2 regions of the Aquamicrobium sp. genome follow, and region 1 is predicted to be linked to the other one. Evidence: predicted binding sites of a transcription regulator. Region 1 holds the regulator's gene; the other holds the start of a gene.
The links. The regulator HrcA, encoded in region 1, represses chaperone genes, less so after heat shock. The targets are predictions, from matches to a motif close to GTTAGCACTCNCNNNNNGNGAGTGCTAAC.
Positions count from the first base shown of each region.

Region 1 (7,401 bases):
GAGGAGATGGGCATCGCCCTGCCGCTCGCCTTCGCCGGCCGCTTCGCCTACGAGGCGCCGGTCGGCGAGGAGCTGTGGGAGAACGAGGTCGTCCACGTCTTCACCGGCATCCACGAGGGCGCGATCCTGCCGGACCCGGACGAGGTCGGGGCGTTCGGCTGGCGCGAGGTCGAGGCCCTGCGCGCCGACATCGCCGCGCGCGGCGAGCTCTATACGCCGTGGTTCAGGCTCTACGCGGCCGCGCCGTGGTTCTCGCGACCTGCCTCCTGAGCGCGCCCGAACGCGCTTGCATTTGCGGGTCCGACGTTTAAATCCGGCGCATGTCCAATCGCCGGGATTCTCCGGCCGCCCGGTTTCCGGAGAAATTCATGCCCCAGTTCGACGTGCTGTGCATCGGCAACGCCATCGTGGACATCATCGCCCGGTGCGACGAGGCGTTCCTCGTCGACAATTCCATCGTCAAGGGCGCGATGAACCTGATCGACGCGGAGCGCGCGGAGCTGCTCTATGCGCGCATGGGGCCGGCGATCGAGGCCTCGGGCGGCAGCGCCGGCAACACGGCGGCCGGCATCGCCTCCTTCGGCGGCGCGGTCGCCTATATCGGCCGGGTGGCGGACGATCATCTCGGCCGCGTCTACGCCCACGACATCGGGGCGCAAGGGGTGGCCTTCGATTCGCGGCCGCTCGAAGGCGGCCCGCCCACCGCGCGCTCGATGATCTTCGTCACGCCCGACGGCGAGCGCTCGATGAACACCTATCTCGGCGCCTCGGTCGAGCTCGGGCCGGAGGATGTCGAGGAAGACAAGGTGCGCGCCTCGCGCATCACCTATTTCGAGGGCTATCTCTGGGACCCGCCGCGCGCCAAGGAGGCGATCCGGCTCGCGGCGGCGCAGGCCCACGCCGCCGGCCGCGAGGTGGCGATGACGCTCTCCGACCCGTTCTGCGTCGACCGCTATCGCGGCGAGTTCCTCGACCTCATGCGCTCGGGCACGGTCGACATCGTCTTCGCCAACGAGAGCGAGCTGAAGTCGCTCTACGAGACCGCTTCGTTCGAGGCCGGGCTGGAGGCGATCCGCGGCGACTGCAGGCTCGCCGCCGTCACCCGCTCGGAGAAGGGCTCGGTCGTGGTGCGGGGGGATGAGACGGTCGAGGTGATGGCGATCTCCGTCGACGCGGTCGTCGACACGACGGGGGCGGGCGATTTCTATGCCGCCGGCTTCCTCGCGGGCTACACCAAGGGGCGCGGCCTCGCCGAATGCGGCGCGCTCGGCTCGCTCGCCGCCGGGCTGGTCATCGCCCAGGTCGGCCCGCGCCCGCGCCAGAACCTGCGCGAGGAGGCGCAGCAGGCCGGCCTCATGTGACGCTTACGGGATGTCCTCCGGCCGCCGGCCGGGCCGGCTGCGATAGGTCGGGATCGACCAGCCGTAGCGGATCGCCCCGGCGCGGATGGCGAAGGCGACCGCGAAGGCGGCGAGCGCCGCCGCTATCGTCGGCAGGCCGGCGATGGTGAGGAGCGAGAACGACACCGCCCCGGCCATCGCCGCGGTGACATAGACCTCCTGCCGCATCAGCACCGACGGCTCGCCGGCGATCAGGTCGCGCAATATGCCGCCCAGCGTCGCGGTCATCAGCCCCATGACGATGGCCACCGGCGCCGAGCCGGTGACGAGAAGGCCCTTCCACGCGCCGTAGACGCAATAGGCGGCGAGGCCGACCGCGTCGAGCCACAAGAGCAGGCGATAGCGCGATTCGATCAGGTGGGCGGTGAAGTAGACGAGAAGCGCGACCGCGGCGCAGACGGTGAGATAGTCGTGGTTGACGACCCAGAACACCGGCGCGCCGAGCACGAGGTCGCGCACCGTGCCGCCGCCGATGCCGGTGACGCCGGCGAGGAACAGGAAGCCGATGATGTCGAGCTCCTTGCGCGAGGCGGCGAGCGCCCCGGTCGCGGCGAACACCGCGACGCCCGCATAGTCGAGAAAGACGATCTGGTCCATTCGCGGCCTCCCGGCGCCAGCACTGGAGCAGCGGGCGTTCTGACGAACGCCGCTTCCGCTGCTCCAGCTTCTTTCAGCCGCATTTATGCGACGTCAGACGATTCCGTCTGACTGCAAAATGCTCTATACGACGGGGGAGGCCGGCGGAAGAGTCCGGTAAGAGCCTCAGGCGTCCTTGCCGGCCTGCGTGTCGGCCGGAGCCTCGGTCGCGGCCTGCTTCGGCCCGCCCCTGGCGACGCCGACCATGGCCGGGCGCAGCACCCGCTCGCCGATGGAATAGCCGGTCTGCACCACCTGCACCACGGTTCCCGACGGCACCGACGGGTCCGGCACCTCGAACATCGCCTGATGGAAATTGGGGTCGAACCGCTCGCCCTTCGGGTCGAGCTTCTTTACCCCGTGGCGCTCCAGCGAGGCGATCATCGCCCGGCCGGTCAATTCGACGCCCTCGACCAGCGCCTTGAAGCCGGCGTCGCCGCTCTCCTTCGCCTCGGCGGGAACCGCCTCCAGCGCCCGATCGAGATTGTCGGCGACCTGCAGCATGTCGCGGGCGAAGTTGGCGATCGAATAGGCCTTGGCGTCCTGCACGTCGCGCGCGGCGCGGCGGCGCAGATTCTCCATCTCGGCCGCGAGCCTCAGCGCGCGGTCCTTCAGCTCCTCGTTCTCCTTGACGAGCCGCACCACGGCCTCGTAGTCGGCCGCCTGCTCGTCCTGCGCTTCCTGGCCGGTGGTCTGAAACGCCTCGCCCTCGGCCGCGGTCTGCGCGTATTCGCTCTGTGCTGCCGTCTCTTCGGGCGCGCGGGTGTCTTTCGGCTGTTCGCTCATCGCCTCGTCCGATCCCTTGCATGGATTCAAGAATTTGCGCCCGATATCGAGCTTCGGGTGGGGAAAATCAAGAGGCGGAGGGGAATCGGTTCCTATGCCGCACCTCCCGTGCCGCATCGGCCGTTCAGCGCAGGATGCGGCTGATCATCTGCGCCGTATAGTCGACCATCGGCACGATGCGGGCGTAATTCAGCCGCGTCGGGCCGATGACGCCGAGCGCGCCGATGACGCGCGCGTCCTTGTCGCGATAGGGCGCGACGACCAGCGACGAGCCGGAGAGCGAGAACAGCCGGTTCTCCGAGCCGATGAAGATGCGCACGCCCGAGCCGTCCTCGGCGAGGTCGAGAAGCTGCACCAGCCCCTCCTTGGTCTCGAGGTCCTCGAACAGGTGGCGCAGCAGGTCGAGGTCGGCCTGCGCGGTGACGTTTTCGAGAAGGTTGGCCCGGCCGCGCACGATGAGGCGCGCCGGCAGGCCGCTTTCCGCCCCGGCCCAGACGGCGAGCCCGCGCTCGACGAGGTCCTGCGACAGCGTGTCGAGCGCCGCGCGCGTCTCCTCGCGCAGCCGGGCGATCTCGGCTTTCGCCTCGGCCAGCGTGCGCCCGCGTATGTGGGCGTTGAGGAAGTTGGACGCCTCGTGAAGCTGCGAGGCCGTGGTGCCGGCCGGCAATTCGACGACGCGGTTCTCGACGTCGCCGTTCTGCGAGACCAGCACCGTCAGCGCCCGCGTCGGCTCGAGCTGGATGAACTCGATGTGCTTCAATGGCACCTCGGCCTTGGCGGCGAGCACCAGCCCGGCCCCGCGCGACATGCCCGACAGCATCTGGCTGGCCTCGGTCAGCACGTGCTCCAGCGTCGCGCCGCTGCCGGACGCCTTGACCTGCGTCTCGATCGAGCGCCGCTCCTCGTCGGAAAGGTCGCCGATCTCCATGAAGGCGTCGACGAAGAAGCGCAGGCCGGCCTGCGTCGGCAGCCGCCCGGCCGAGATGTGCGGGGCGTAGATCAGGCCGAGCTGCTCCAGGTCGCTCATCACGTTGCGCACCGTCGCCGGCGACAGCGAGTGCGGCAGCAGGCGCGACAGGTTGCGCGAGCCGACGGGCTCGCCCTCCTTGAGGTACGTCTCGACGATCGCGCGGAAGATGTCGCGCGTGCGGGCGTCGAGCGACTGGATATGCTGCTGGTCTGGCACGGGCCTCGTCATCGTCGGTTTCGTCTTCTGGCGCGCCAAGGATATAGTGGGGCGCGGGCGCGGCGCAACGCCTGTGAGAGGCGTGGGCCCGCGAGAGGCCTTGTGTGCGCCTTTTCCTTTGCCTCGCGCCAAGCCTGCGGCTACAAGCCGGCATCTTCAACCGGAAACGAACCATGCGTCCATCCAAGCGCCAGCCCGACGAGATGCGGGCGATCTCCTTTGAACGCGGCGTGTCCAAGCACGCCGAGGGCTCCTGCCTCGTACGCTTCGGCGACACCCATGTCCTGTGTACGGCGAGCCTCGAGGAGCGCGTCCCCGCCTGGCTGCGCAATTCCGGCAAGGGCTGGGTGACGGCCGAATACGGCATGCTGCCGCGCTCGACCGGCGACCGGATGCGCCGCGAGGCGTCGTCCGGCAAGCAGGGCGGGCGCACGCTCGAGATCCAGCGTCTGATCGGCCGCAGCCTGCGCGCCGTCATCGACCTCCAGGCGCTCGGCGAGGTGCAGATCACCGTCGATTGCGACGTCATCCAGGCAGACGGCGGCACCCGCACGGCGGCGATCACCGGCGGCTTCGTCGCGCTTCACGACTGCCTGAAATGGATGGAGGCGCGCCAGATGCTCTCCGTCCAGAAGGTGCTGAAGGACCATGTCGCGGCGATTTCCTGCGGCATCCATGGCGGCGTGCCGGTGATCGACCTCGACTATGCCGAGGATTCGTCGGCCGGCACCGACGCCAATTTCGTCATGACCGGCAAGGGCGGCATCGTCGAGGTACAGGGCACGGCCGAGGGCGAGCCGTTCACCGAAGCCGAGTTCGCCGCCCTGATGGCGCTGGCCAAGGCCGGCATCGCCCGGCTGGTCAACCTCCAGAAGATGGCGATCGGCTGAGATGACCTCCGCGCCCGTTCCCTCCGGCATCCTCGAATCCGCGCTCTATGTCGACGACCTCGACAAGGCGGAGGCGTTCTATGGCGAGGTGATGGGGCTGGAGCGGATCGCGAAGGTCGAGGGGCGCCACGTCTTCTTCCGCTGCGGCGACGGCGTGCTGCTGCTGTTCGATCCGGCCGAGACCGTCAAGCCGACGAAGCCGGACGCGAAGCTGCCCGTGCCGCCGCACGGGGCGGGCGGCGACGGGCATCTGTGCTTCCGCGCCACGGACGCCGAGATCGATCGCTGGAAGGCGCATCTGGAAGCACACGGGATCGGGATCGAGGCCGATTTCCACTGGCCGGCGCGCGGCGACGAGCCGAACGGCGGCCGCTCGATCTATTTCCGCGATCCCGCCGGCAACTCGCTGGAGATCGCCGAGCCGAGAATCTGGGGGCTGGTCTGATGCGCATGCTGGACGGCAGGAAGATCGTTGTGGCCAGCCACAACAAGGGCAAGCTGGCCGAGATCGCCGGCCTGATCGGGCCGTTCGGCTTCGAGGCGAAATCGGCGGCCGAATACGGCCTGCCCGAGCCGGAAGAGACAGGCACCACCTTCGAGGAGAACGCCTATATCAAGGCGTTCGCGGCCGCCTCCGCCACCGGGCTGCCGGCGCTGTCCGACGACAGCGGGCTGGTCGTCGACGCGCTCGGCGGCGCACCGGGCGTCTACACCGCCGACTGGGCCGAGACCGGCAACGGCCGCGACTTTGCCATGGCCATGCGCAAGGTCGAGCACCTGTTGCAGGAAGAACGCGCGACGACGCCCGACAGGCGCGCCGGGCGCTTCGTCTCCGTCATCTGCCTCGCCTGGCCGGACGGCCATGCCGAGTATTTTAGAGGGCAAGTCGAGGGCACGCTGGTGTGGCCGCCGCGCGGGGAGAAGGGCTTCGGCTTCGATCCCGTCTTCCTGCCGGACGGCTTCGAGCGGACGTTCGGCGAGATGAGCGTCGAGGAGAAGCAGGGGATCGATGCGCCGCTGTCGCACCGCGCCCGCGCCTTCGACTTGTTCCGGCGGGCGATGCTGGAAAAGGCATGAGCGCGGAGGAGCGGTCGCCCGGCTTCGGGGTCTATGTCCATTGGCCGTTCTGCGCGGCCAAATGCCCCTATTGCGACTTCAACTCCCATGTCCGCCACCAGCCGGTCGACCAGGCGCGGTTCGCCGCCGCCTTCGCCGCCGAGATGGCGACGATGCGCGCCCGCACCGGCGCGCGGACGGTGACGTCGATCTTCCTCGGCGGCGGCACGCCGTCGCTGATGGAGCCGGCAACCGTCGGTGCCGTGCTGGAGGCCGTCGCGAAGAACTGGACGGTGCCTTCGGGCATCGAGGTGACGCTGGAGGCCAACCCGTCGTCGGTCGAGGCAGGCCGCTTCCGCGGCTATCGCGACGCGGGGGTCAACCGCGTCTCGCTCGGCGTGCAGGCGCTGAACGACAGGGATTTGCGCTTCCTCGGCCGGCTGCACGATGTCGGGCAGGCGCTCCACGCCATCCGGCTGGCGCGCGAGACGTTCCCGCGCCTCTCCTTCGACCTGATCTATGCAAGGCCGGGCCAGACGCTCGAAGCATGGGAACGGGAGCTGGAGGAGGCGATCTCGCACGCGGCCGATCACCTCTCGCTCTACCAGCTCACCATCGAGGAAGGCACGCGCTTTCACCTCCTGCACGAGGCGGGCAAGTTCGTCATGCCCGACGCCGACCTCTCGGCCGACCTCTACCGGCTGACGCAGGAGGTGACGGCCGCGCGCGGCCTGCCGGCCTACGAGATCTCCAACCATGCGCGGCCGGGCGCGGAAAGCCGGCACAACCTCGTCTACTGGCGCTACGGCGAATATGTCGGCGTCGGGCCGGGCGCGCATGGCCGCTTCGTCGAGGACGGCCGGCGCATCGTCACTTTCACCGAGAAGGTGCCGGAGGCTTGGGCGTCGCTGGTCGAGAGACAAGGCCATGGCGTCGTCGGCGGCGAGGTGCTGACGCGCGAGGAGGAGGCCGACGAGTTCCTGCTGATGGGCCTGAGGCTCGCCGAGGGCATCGACCTTGCCCGCTACGAGGCGCTGTCCGGCCGCGCGCTTTCGGCGCGCCGCATCGCCGTGCTCCAGGACGAGGCGCTCGTCGCCCCGGTCGGCAATTCGCGCTTGAGGGTCACGCCCGCCGGCATGATCGTGCTCGACGCGGTGGTCGCCGATCTGGCACGATAGGGCATGATCCCGAAAAGTGGGAACCGGTTTTCGGACAAGATCATGCTCGAACGGACAGGCCGATGACGGAGAACCACGCGGGCAGGGAGCGCAGCTATGTCGTCGGGCAGGCGGTGTTCGCCGCCCGGCCGCTTCCCCCCGCGCTCTATCTCGTCGCGACGCCGATCGGCAATCTTTCCGACATCACCTTGCGCGCGCTGGAGACGCTGGCCGCGGCCGACATCCTCGCCTGCGAGGATACGCGGGTCACCCGCGTACTGCTTTCCCGC
Region 1 covers NZ_JAMLIE010000001.1:722,677-730,077, forward strand. Annotated here, with positions in the region: gene idi (isopentenyl-diphosphate Delta-isomerase) at 1-270, shown strand, start outside; gene M9945_RS03585 (adenosine kinase) at 369-1,361, shown strand; gene M9945_RS03590 (trimeric intracellular cation channel family protein) at 1,365-1,997, opposite strand; gene grpE (nucleotide exchange factor GrpE) at 2,163-2,822, opposite strand; gene hrcA (heat-inducible transcriptional repressor HrcA) at 2,947-4,020, opposite strand; gene rph (ribonuclease PH) at 4,182-4,898, shown strand; gene M9945_RS03610 (VOC family protein) at 4,900-5,343, shown strand; gene rdgB (RdgB/HAM1 family non-canonical purine NTP pyrophosphatase) at 5,343-5,975, shown strand; gene hemW (radical SAM family heme chaperone HemW) at 5,972-7,132, shown strand; gene rsmI (16S rRNA (cytidine(1402)-2'-O)-methyltransferase) at 7,195-7,401, shown strand, end outside.

Region 2 (7,401 bases), on a different contig from region 1:
CTGGTCGACCAGCTGAAGCGCGGCCAGCTCGACATCGCCATCGTCACCCACTCGAACGAGCGCAGCCTCTCCGACGTGGTGCGGCGCGAGCCGCTGCTGTGGGTCACGTCCGCCAACCATTCCATCCACGAGGAGGAGGTGCTTCCGCTCGCGGTCGGGCGCACCACCTGCCTGTGGCGCCGGGCCGCCTGCGACGTGCTCGACCAGATGGGCCGCGACTATCGCATCCTGTTCTCGAGCTGGTCGGCGACGGTGCTGATCGCCACGGTCCTGTCCGGCCAGGCCGTCTCCGTGCTGCCCGAATGCGCGCTGCGCCCGGGCATGCGCATCCTCGGCGAGGCCGACGGCTTCGGCGCGCTGCCCGAGGTGCGCATCGGCATCATGCGCGGCCATTCCAGCCAGCCGGAGATCGTCGACGCGCTGGCGCGCCACATCGCCGAGAGCCTCGACAACATCTCGGTGCCGTCGGGCGAGGAGATCGGCCAGTTCGATTTCGACGCGCTGCCCTTCGCGCGGCTCAAGCGGCAGAAGCAGAAGCAGCCCGCCGCCGTCTGGTGACTTGACCTTGATGACTTGACCTTGTCGGGCGAGGGGGCATCAATCGCGCCATGAGCGATCCGTTCTTCGATGCCGATTCGCGCGCCGTCACCCCTTCCGTGACCAACGCGGCAGAATTCACCGTCTCCGAGCTGTCCGGGGCGCTGAAGCGCACGGTCGAGGACGCGTTCGGCAATGTCAGGGTGCGCGGCGAGATCTCCGGCTATCGCGGGCCGCATTCCTCGGGCCACGCCTATTTCGCGCTGAAGGACGAGCGCGCGCGCCTCGAAGCGGTGATCTGGAAGGGCACGTTCTCGCGGCTGAAGTTCCGGCCGGAGGAAGGCATGGAGGTGATCGCCTCCGGCAAGCTGACCACCTATCCCGGCTCGTCGAAATACCAGATCGTCATCGACAATCTGGAGCCGGCCGGGGCCGGCGCGCTGATGGCGCTGCTGGAGGAGCGGCGCAGGCGGCTCGCCGCCGAGGGGCTGTTCGACGCGGAACGCAAGCAGCTCCTGCCGTTCATGCCGCGCGTCATTGGCGTCGTCACCTCGCCGACCGGGGCGGTCATCCGTGACATCGTCCACCGCATCTCAGACCGCTTCCCGCTCCATGTCGTCGTCTGGCCGGTCCGGGTGCAGGGCGAGACGGCGGGCGCGGAGGTCGCGGCGGCGATTGCCGGCTTCAACGCGCTCGACCCGATCGGCCCGGTGCCGGTGCCCGACGTGCTGATCGTGGCGCGCGGCGGCGGCAGCCTGGAAGACCTTTGGGGCTTCAACGACGAGGCCGTGGTGCGCGCCGTCGCCGCCTCGCACATCCCTGTCATCTCGGCGGTCGGCCACGAGACGGACTGGACGCTGATCGACCACGCGGCGGACGTGCGCGCGCCGACGCCGACGGGCGCGGCCGAGCTCGCGGTCCCGGTCAAGGCGGACTTGGAGGCGGCGCTGGCGCGGCTTGCCGCGCGGCTGCGCGGCTGCATGTCGCGCCATGGCGAGCGCAAGCGCGAGGCGTTGCGCGCCGTGTCGCGGGCGCTGCCGTCGATCGACGATCTCCTCGCCATGCCGCGTCGCGATTTCGACGAGGCGGCGAGCCGGCTGTCGCGGGCGCTGGCCGCCAGCACCGAGGCGAAGCGGCTGCGCTTCAGGGGCCTGCGGCTGTCGCCGGCCTTGCTGGAGCGACGGCTGGCCGAAGCGCGCACCCGCCTTGCCCGCGACGCCGGGCGCGTGTCGCCCGAGGCGCTGCGGCGGCGGATCGAGCTTCACGGCGAGGCGCTGGAGCGCCTCGGCCGCCGCGCCGATCAGTCGATCGCCATCGCGCGGGAGCGGCGCACGGTGCGGCTGGCGCAGGCGTGGCGGCTGGCCGAGACGCTGTCCCACCGCTCGGTGCTGCGGCGCGGCTTCGCGCTGGTGCGCGACGCGCAAGGCCTGCCGGTCAAGTCCGCCGCCGCGGTCGGGCCGGGCGATGCGCTTGCCATCGAGTTCGCCGACGGCAGCGTCGATGCGGTCGCCTCCGGCGGCGAGTCGGTGCGGCCGGTGACGCGCAAGCAGGCGCGGAAGCCGGAAGGCGGCGGCCAAGGATCGCTGTTCTGAGCTTTCGGGGGGAAGAAGTGGTACGGTTGGGTGGATTTGAACCACCGACCTCTGGTGCCACAAACCAGCGCTCTAACCAACTGAGCTACAACCGCATGCACACGCCTTAAGGGCTGGCGTGGCTCTTACGGGCAATCGGCGGCGATTTCAAGTGCGACGAGGGGCCGATCACGGCTTTAATCCGGCAGTCCTCACGATTTGGGGCAGGGCATCGGTTTTCGGGCAGCGATCCGTGCCCGTCGCGGCGGCGGCAAGCCGGAAAGAAAAAAGGAGCGGTCCGAAGATCGCTCCAGAAGTGGTGCTGTAAACCCGAAAGCGGGGTTCAGATCGCGTTCTTGACCTTCTGGCGTACGTCGCCGACGCCCTTCTGGACCTTGCCGGCGACCTTGTCGGCCTTGCCTTCGGCCTGGAGCTTCTTCGAGCCCGTGACCTTGCCCGCGGCTTCCTTCACGGCGCCCTTGGCCTGCTTGGCCACGCCCTTGACCTGATCCTTGTTGACCATCTCGCCTGTTCCTTTCGCCAATGCCGCATCCATGCGGCGTTAAAGAACGAGCCAGACGGGTTTTGGTTGCGCGGATGCGCTCGCGCTCTCTGCGCAATACGAAAAGAAAGGCTCTGCGCAATACGAAAAGAAAGGGCGGCATCGCTGCCGCCCCTTCCCGGTCTGGTCTTCGGGCAGGACTTAGAAGTCCATACCGCCCATGCCGCCCATGCCGCCAGGCATGCCGCCCGGTGCATCCTTCTTCGGCAGTTCGGCGATCATGGCTTCCGTCGTGATCAGCAGCGAGGCAACCGAAGCGGCGTTCTGCAGAGCCGTGCGGACAACCTTGACCGGATCGACGATGCCGAGCGAGATCAGGTCGCCGTATTCGCCGGTCTGGGCGTTGTAGCCGTAGTTGTCTTCGTTCTTGTCGAGGATCTTGCCGACGACGATCGAAGCTTCGTCACCAGCGTTCTCGGCGATCTGGCGAACCAGGGCCTGGAGCGCCTTGCGAACGATGTTGATGCCAGCTTCCTGGTCATCGTTTTCGCCCTTGGCGGAGATCTTCGTGGAAGAACGGAGCAGGGCAACGCCGCCGCCCGGTACGATGCCTTCCTGAACGGCAGCGCGCGTCGCGTTGAGGGCGTCGTCGATGCGGTCCTTCTTTTCCTTCACTTCGACTTCCGTCGAGCCGCCGACGCGGATGACGGCAACGCCGCCAGCGAGCTTGGCAAGACGTTCCTGCAGCTTCTCGCGGTCGTAGTCGGAGGTGGTTTCTTCGATCTGGGCCTTGATCTGCGCGACGCGGCCTTCGATTTCAGCCTTCTGGCCGGCACCGTCGACGATCGTCGTGTTTTCCTTGGAGATCGAAACCTTCTTCGAACGGCCGAGCATGTCGAGCGTTACGTTTTCGAGCTTGATGCCGAGGTCTTCGGAGATGACCGTGCCGCCCGTCAGGATGGCGATGTCTTCCAGCATGGCCTTGCGGCGGTCGCCGAAGCCCGGAGCCTTGACGGCAGCGATCTTGAGGCCGCCACGCAGCTTGTTGACGACGAGCGTAGCAAGGGCTTCGCCTTCGACGTCTTCAGCGATGATAACCAGCGGCTTGCCGGTCTGGACGACGGCTTCGAGAACCGGGAGCATCGCCTGGAGGTTCGAGAGCTTCTTCTCGTGCAGGAGAATGAAAGCGTCTTCGAGGTCGGCGACCATCTTTTCCGGGTTGGTGATGAAGTAGGGCTGAGGTAGCCGCGGTCGAACTGCATGCCCTCGACCACTTCAAGTTCGGTCTCGGCGGTCTTGGCTTCCTCGACGGTGATGACACCTTCGTTGCCGACCTTCTCCATGGCCTCGGCCAAAAACCGGCCAATCTCCGCGTCGCCATTGGCAGAGATGGTGCCGACCTGGGCGATCTCGTCGTTCTTCGTCACCTTGCGTGCATTGGCCTTCAGCTCGGCAACGACAGCATCCACCGCCTTGTTGATGCCACGCTTCAGGTCCATCGGGTTCATGCCGGAAGCCACGGCCTTGGCGCCTTCCTTGACGATCGCCTGCGCCAGAACGGTCGCGGTCGTGGTGCCGTCACCGGCAAGGTCATTGGTCTTCGAGGCGACCTCGCGCACCATCTGGGCGCCCATGTTCTCGAACTTGTCCTCGAGCTCGATCTCCTTGGCGACGGTGACGCCGTCCTTGGTGATGCGCGGCGCGCCGAACGACTTGTCGATGACGACGTTGCGGCCCTTGGGGCCGAGCGTCACCTTCACCGCGTCGGCGAGGATGTTGACGCCGCGCAGCATGCGCTCGCGGGCGTCACGGGAAAATTTTACGTCCTTGGCAGCCATGTTCAGCTCCTGTTTTCGAGGCCGCTCCGCATGCGGGCCGGCCGAATGTCAATGAAAGGGATGGGAACCGGCCGATCAGCCGATGATGCCGAGAATGTCGGATTCCTTCATGATCAGCAGGTCTTCGCCGTTGAGCTTGACCTCGGTGCCCGACCACTTGCCGAACAGGACGCGGTCGCCGGCCTTGACCTCCAGCGGAACGAGCTTGCCGTTCTCGTCGCGCGCGCCGGAGCCGGCGGCGACGATCTCGCCTTCCTGCGGCTTCTCCTTGGCGGTGTCGGGGATGATGATGCCGCCTGCGGTCTTCTCTTCGGATTCGACCCGGCGGACGACCACGCGGTCATGGAGCGGGCGGAACTTCGACTTTGCCATGTCTTGGGTGTCCTTAAAAAACTGGTTTGAGAGGTTCCCTCCATCCGGCGACGCCGGACGCGGTTAGCACTCGCCATTGGTGAGTGCTAACATGACGGGTGAGATAGTGAGGGCTTGCCGGGCTGTCAATATCGAAGGCGATTTATCGCTAACGGCAGCAGCCGAAAGGACGTCAGCCGCCGATCGTGCCGACCCAGCCGCGGGCGATGGCGAGACCGGCGGCGTCGGCCTCGCCGCCGAAGCGGGCGGCCTCGGCCGGGTGGCGCTCGCTCCAGCCCGGATGCCGCTCGGCCAGCCAGTCGGCGAACAGGCCGCTCCACTCGGCAACCAGCGGCCGGTCGGCCTCGAAATGGAACTGGAAGCCGTAGGCCGCGCGGCCGATCCGGAAGGCCTGGTTGTGGACGGCGAGGCTGCCGGCGAGCCGGCTCGCGCCGCGCGGCAGGACGAAGGTGTCGTCGTGCCACTGGAAGGAGCGGAAGGACGGGGGCAGGGGGGCGAGGACCGGGTCCTCCGCGCCTTCGGGCGTCAGCTCCACCTCGTTCCAGCCGAACTCGGTCGCGCCGCCGATGATGTTCTGGCCGCCATAGGCGCGCGCCAGCAACTGGCTGCCGAGGCAGATGCCGAGCACGGAGCGGCCGGAATCGCCGAACGCCCGCATCAGGCCGCACAGCTGCGGCAGCCATGGCGACTGCTCGTCCGCGAGCGCGTTCTGGCCGCCGCCGAGCACGACCAGCCCGTCATGGCCGCCCGGCCGGTCGGGAAGCGCCTTGCCGAGATCGGCGCGCAGGAGGTCGATGCGCGCGCCGGCTTCCGCCAGCGCGACGCCGACCTGTCCGAGGCCGGTATTGGCATAATTCTGGACGACGAGGACGCGCATGAGGATGTCCGCTTTCGGGTGGTGCCGCAGCTTCGCGCGAGCGATAGCATGGAGACGCGCGAGTCGGGAAGGAGCGAGAACCGTGCCGTTGCAGAACCGGGTCGATCCGCTGGGGCAGATCCATGCCGTCGCCGCGCGCGGCCTGTTCACCGGCAATCGCGGCGTCATCCACGATCCGCTAGCGAAGGCGCTGCTCGCGCGCCGCTGGACGACGAAGGCGTGGATCATCTGCGCGCTCGACCATCCGCGAGGCTGCCGGCGCGAGCCGATGGGGCGCAACGCGCCCTCGGGCGCGGCCGGGTGGACGGAGCTGTTCTTCCTCGACGAGGCGACGGCGCTGGCGGCGGGGCATCGCCCCTGCTTCTACTGCCGGCGCGCGGCGGCGGAGGCGTTTCGCCGTTGCTTCGCCGCCGGCAACCGGCTCGGCCATGTCCCGGCCCCCGACATCGATTCGGTCCTCCACCGGCAAAGGCATGCTGCCGGCGCGGCATTGCCCACCCTCGATGCGCAAGCCATCGGCGCGCTGCCCGACGGCGCGATGATCGAGGTCGGGGGGCGGATCCTCGCGCTCCATGCGGGCAGGGCGCGGTCGTGGAGCTTCGGCGGCTATGGCCCGCCGCAGGCCTTGCCGCCGGGCGCAAGGCTGGTCACGCCCGCAGCCACGGTCGCGGCGCTGGGGGCGGGGTTCAGCCCGGTCTGGCACCCGACGCTGACCCCGGCCTGACCCACGTAAACAGTAATCGACGATTACCACCTCGCCACGGCCGGCGCGGGCATGATGGCCCCGGTGGCAACCAACGCGGCCGACGACGGCCGGGCGAAGAACCGGCGGGTCGTGCTCGTCAATGCCAACTGAGCGAGCCGGGGACGGCGGGCCGGGCTTGACCCGGCCGCGTCCGCGCCGCATCACGAGATTCATGCGCGCAAACTACAAATTGCAGCGGCTTTTCATGCCGCACGATCTCGGCCCCGGCGCCGCCTTCGAGGCGGACAGGGCGCAGAGCCATTACCTTGCCCATGTGCTGCGCATGGGCGAGGGGGCGGAGCTTCTGGTCTTCAACGGCCGCGACGGGGAATGGCGCGCGCGTGTCGCGGCGGTCTCGAAGAAGGGCGTGAGGCTCGCCGTCGAGCACGCTGAGCGGCCGCAGCCGCCGGCGCCCGACCTCGTCTACGCCTTCGCGCCGCTGAAGGTCGGGCGGCTGGACTATATGGTGCAGAAGGCGGTCGAGATGGGCGCGGGCGTCCTCCAGCCGGTCGTCACGCAGCACACGCAGGTGACGAGGCCGCCGCTGGAGAAGATGCAGGCCAACATGATCGAGGCGGCCGAGCAGTGCGGCGTGCTGTCCATCCCGCTGCTGCGCCCGCCGGTGAAGCTCGACCTCCTGCTGGCCGGATGGGAGAAAGACAGGCGGCTCGTCTTCTGCAACGAGAGCGCCGGGACGAACGACCCGCTCGCGGCGCTCCGGGCGGTGACGGAAGCGAAGATCGGCGTTCTCGTCGGCCCCGAGGGCGGCTTTTCCGACGAGGAGCGGCGGCTGCTCACGGCGCAGCCTTTCGTCACGGCGATTCCGCTCGGGCCGCGCATCCTGCGCGCCGACACGGCCGCGGTGGCGGCGCTGGCGCTGGTGCAGGCGACGCTGGGCGACTGGCGCGATCAGGCCGGCTGATCGGCCCCATTGAACAGCTTGTCAGGATTTTTCGCTT
Region 2 covers NZ_JAMLIE010000002.1:216,554-223,954, forward strand. Annotated here, with positions in the region: gene M9945_RS13590 (LysR substrate-binding domain-containing protein) at 1-558, shown strand, start outside; gene xseA (exodeoxyribonuclease VII large subunit) at 609-2,129, shown strand; tRNA gene M9945_RS13600 (tRNA-His) at 2,148-2,224, opposite strand; gene M9945_RS13605 (CsbD family protein) at 2,452-2,631, opposite strand; partial or broken gene groL (chaperonin GroEL) at 2,812-4,448, opposite strand; gene groES (co-chaperone GroES) at 4,524-4,820, opposite strand; gene M9945_RS13620 (type 1 glutamine amidotransferase) at 4,993-5,697, opposite strand; gene M9945_RS13625 (hypothetical protein) at 5,780-6,421, shown strand; gene M9945_RS13630 (16S rRNA (uracil(1498)-N(3))-methyltransferase) at 6,615-7,364, shown strand.
Region 2: groES (co-chaperone GroES) is a predicted target of HrcA. The motif match lies at 4,883-4,911, and genes of this name have one in related genera.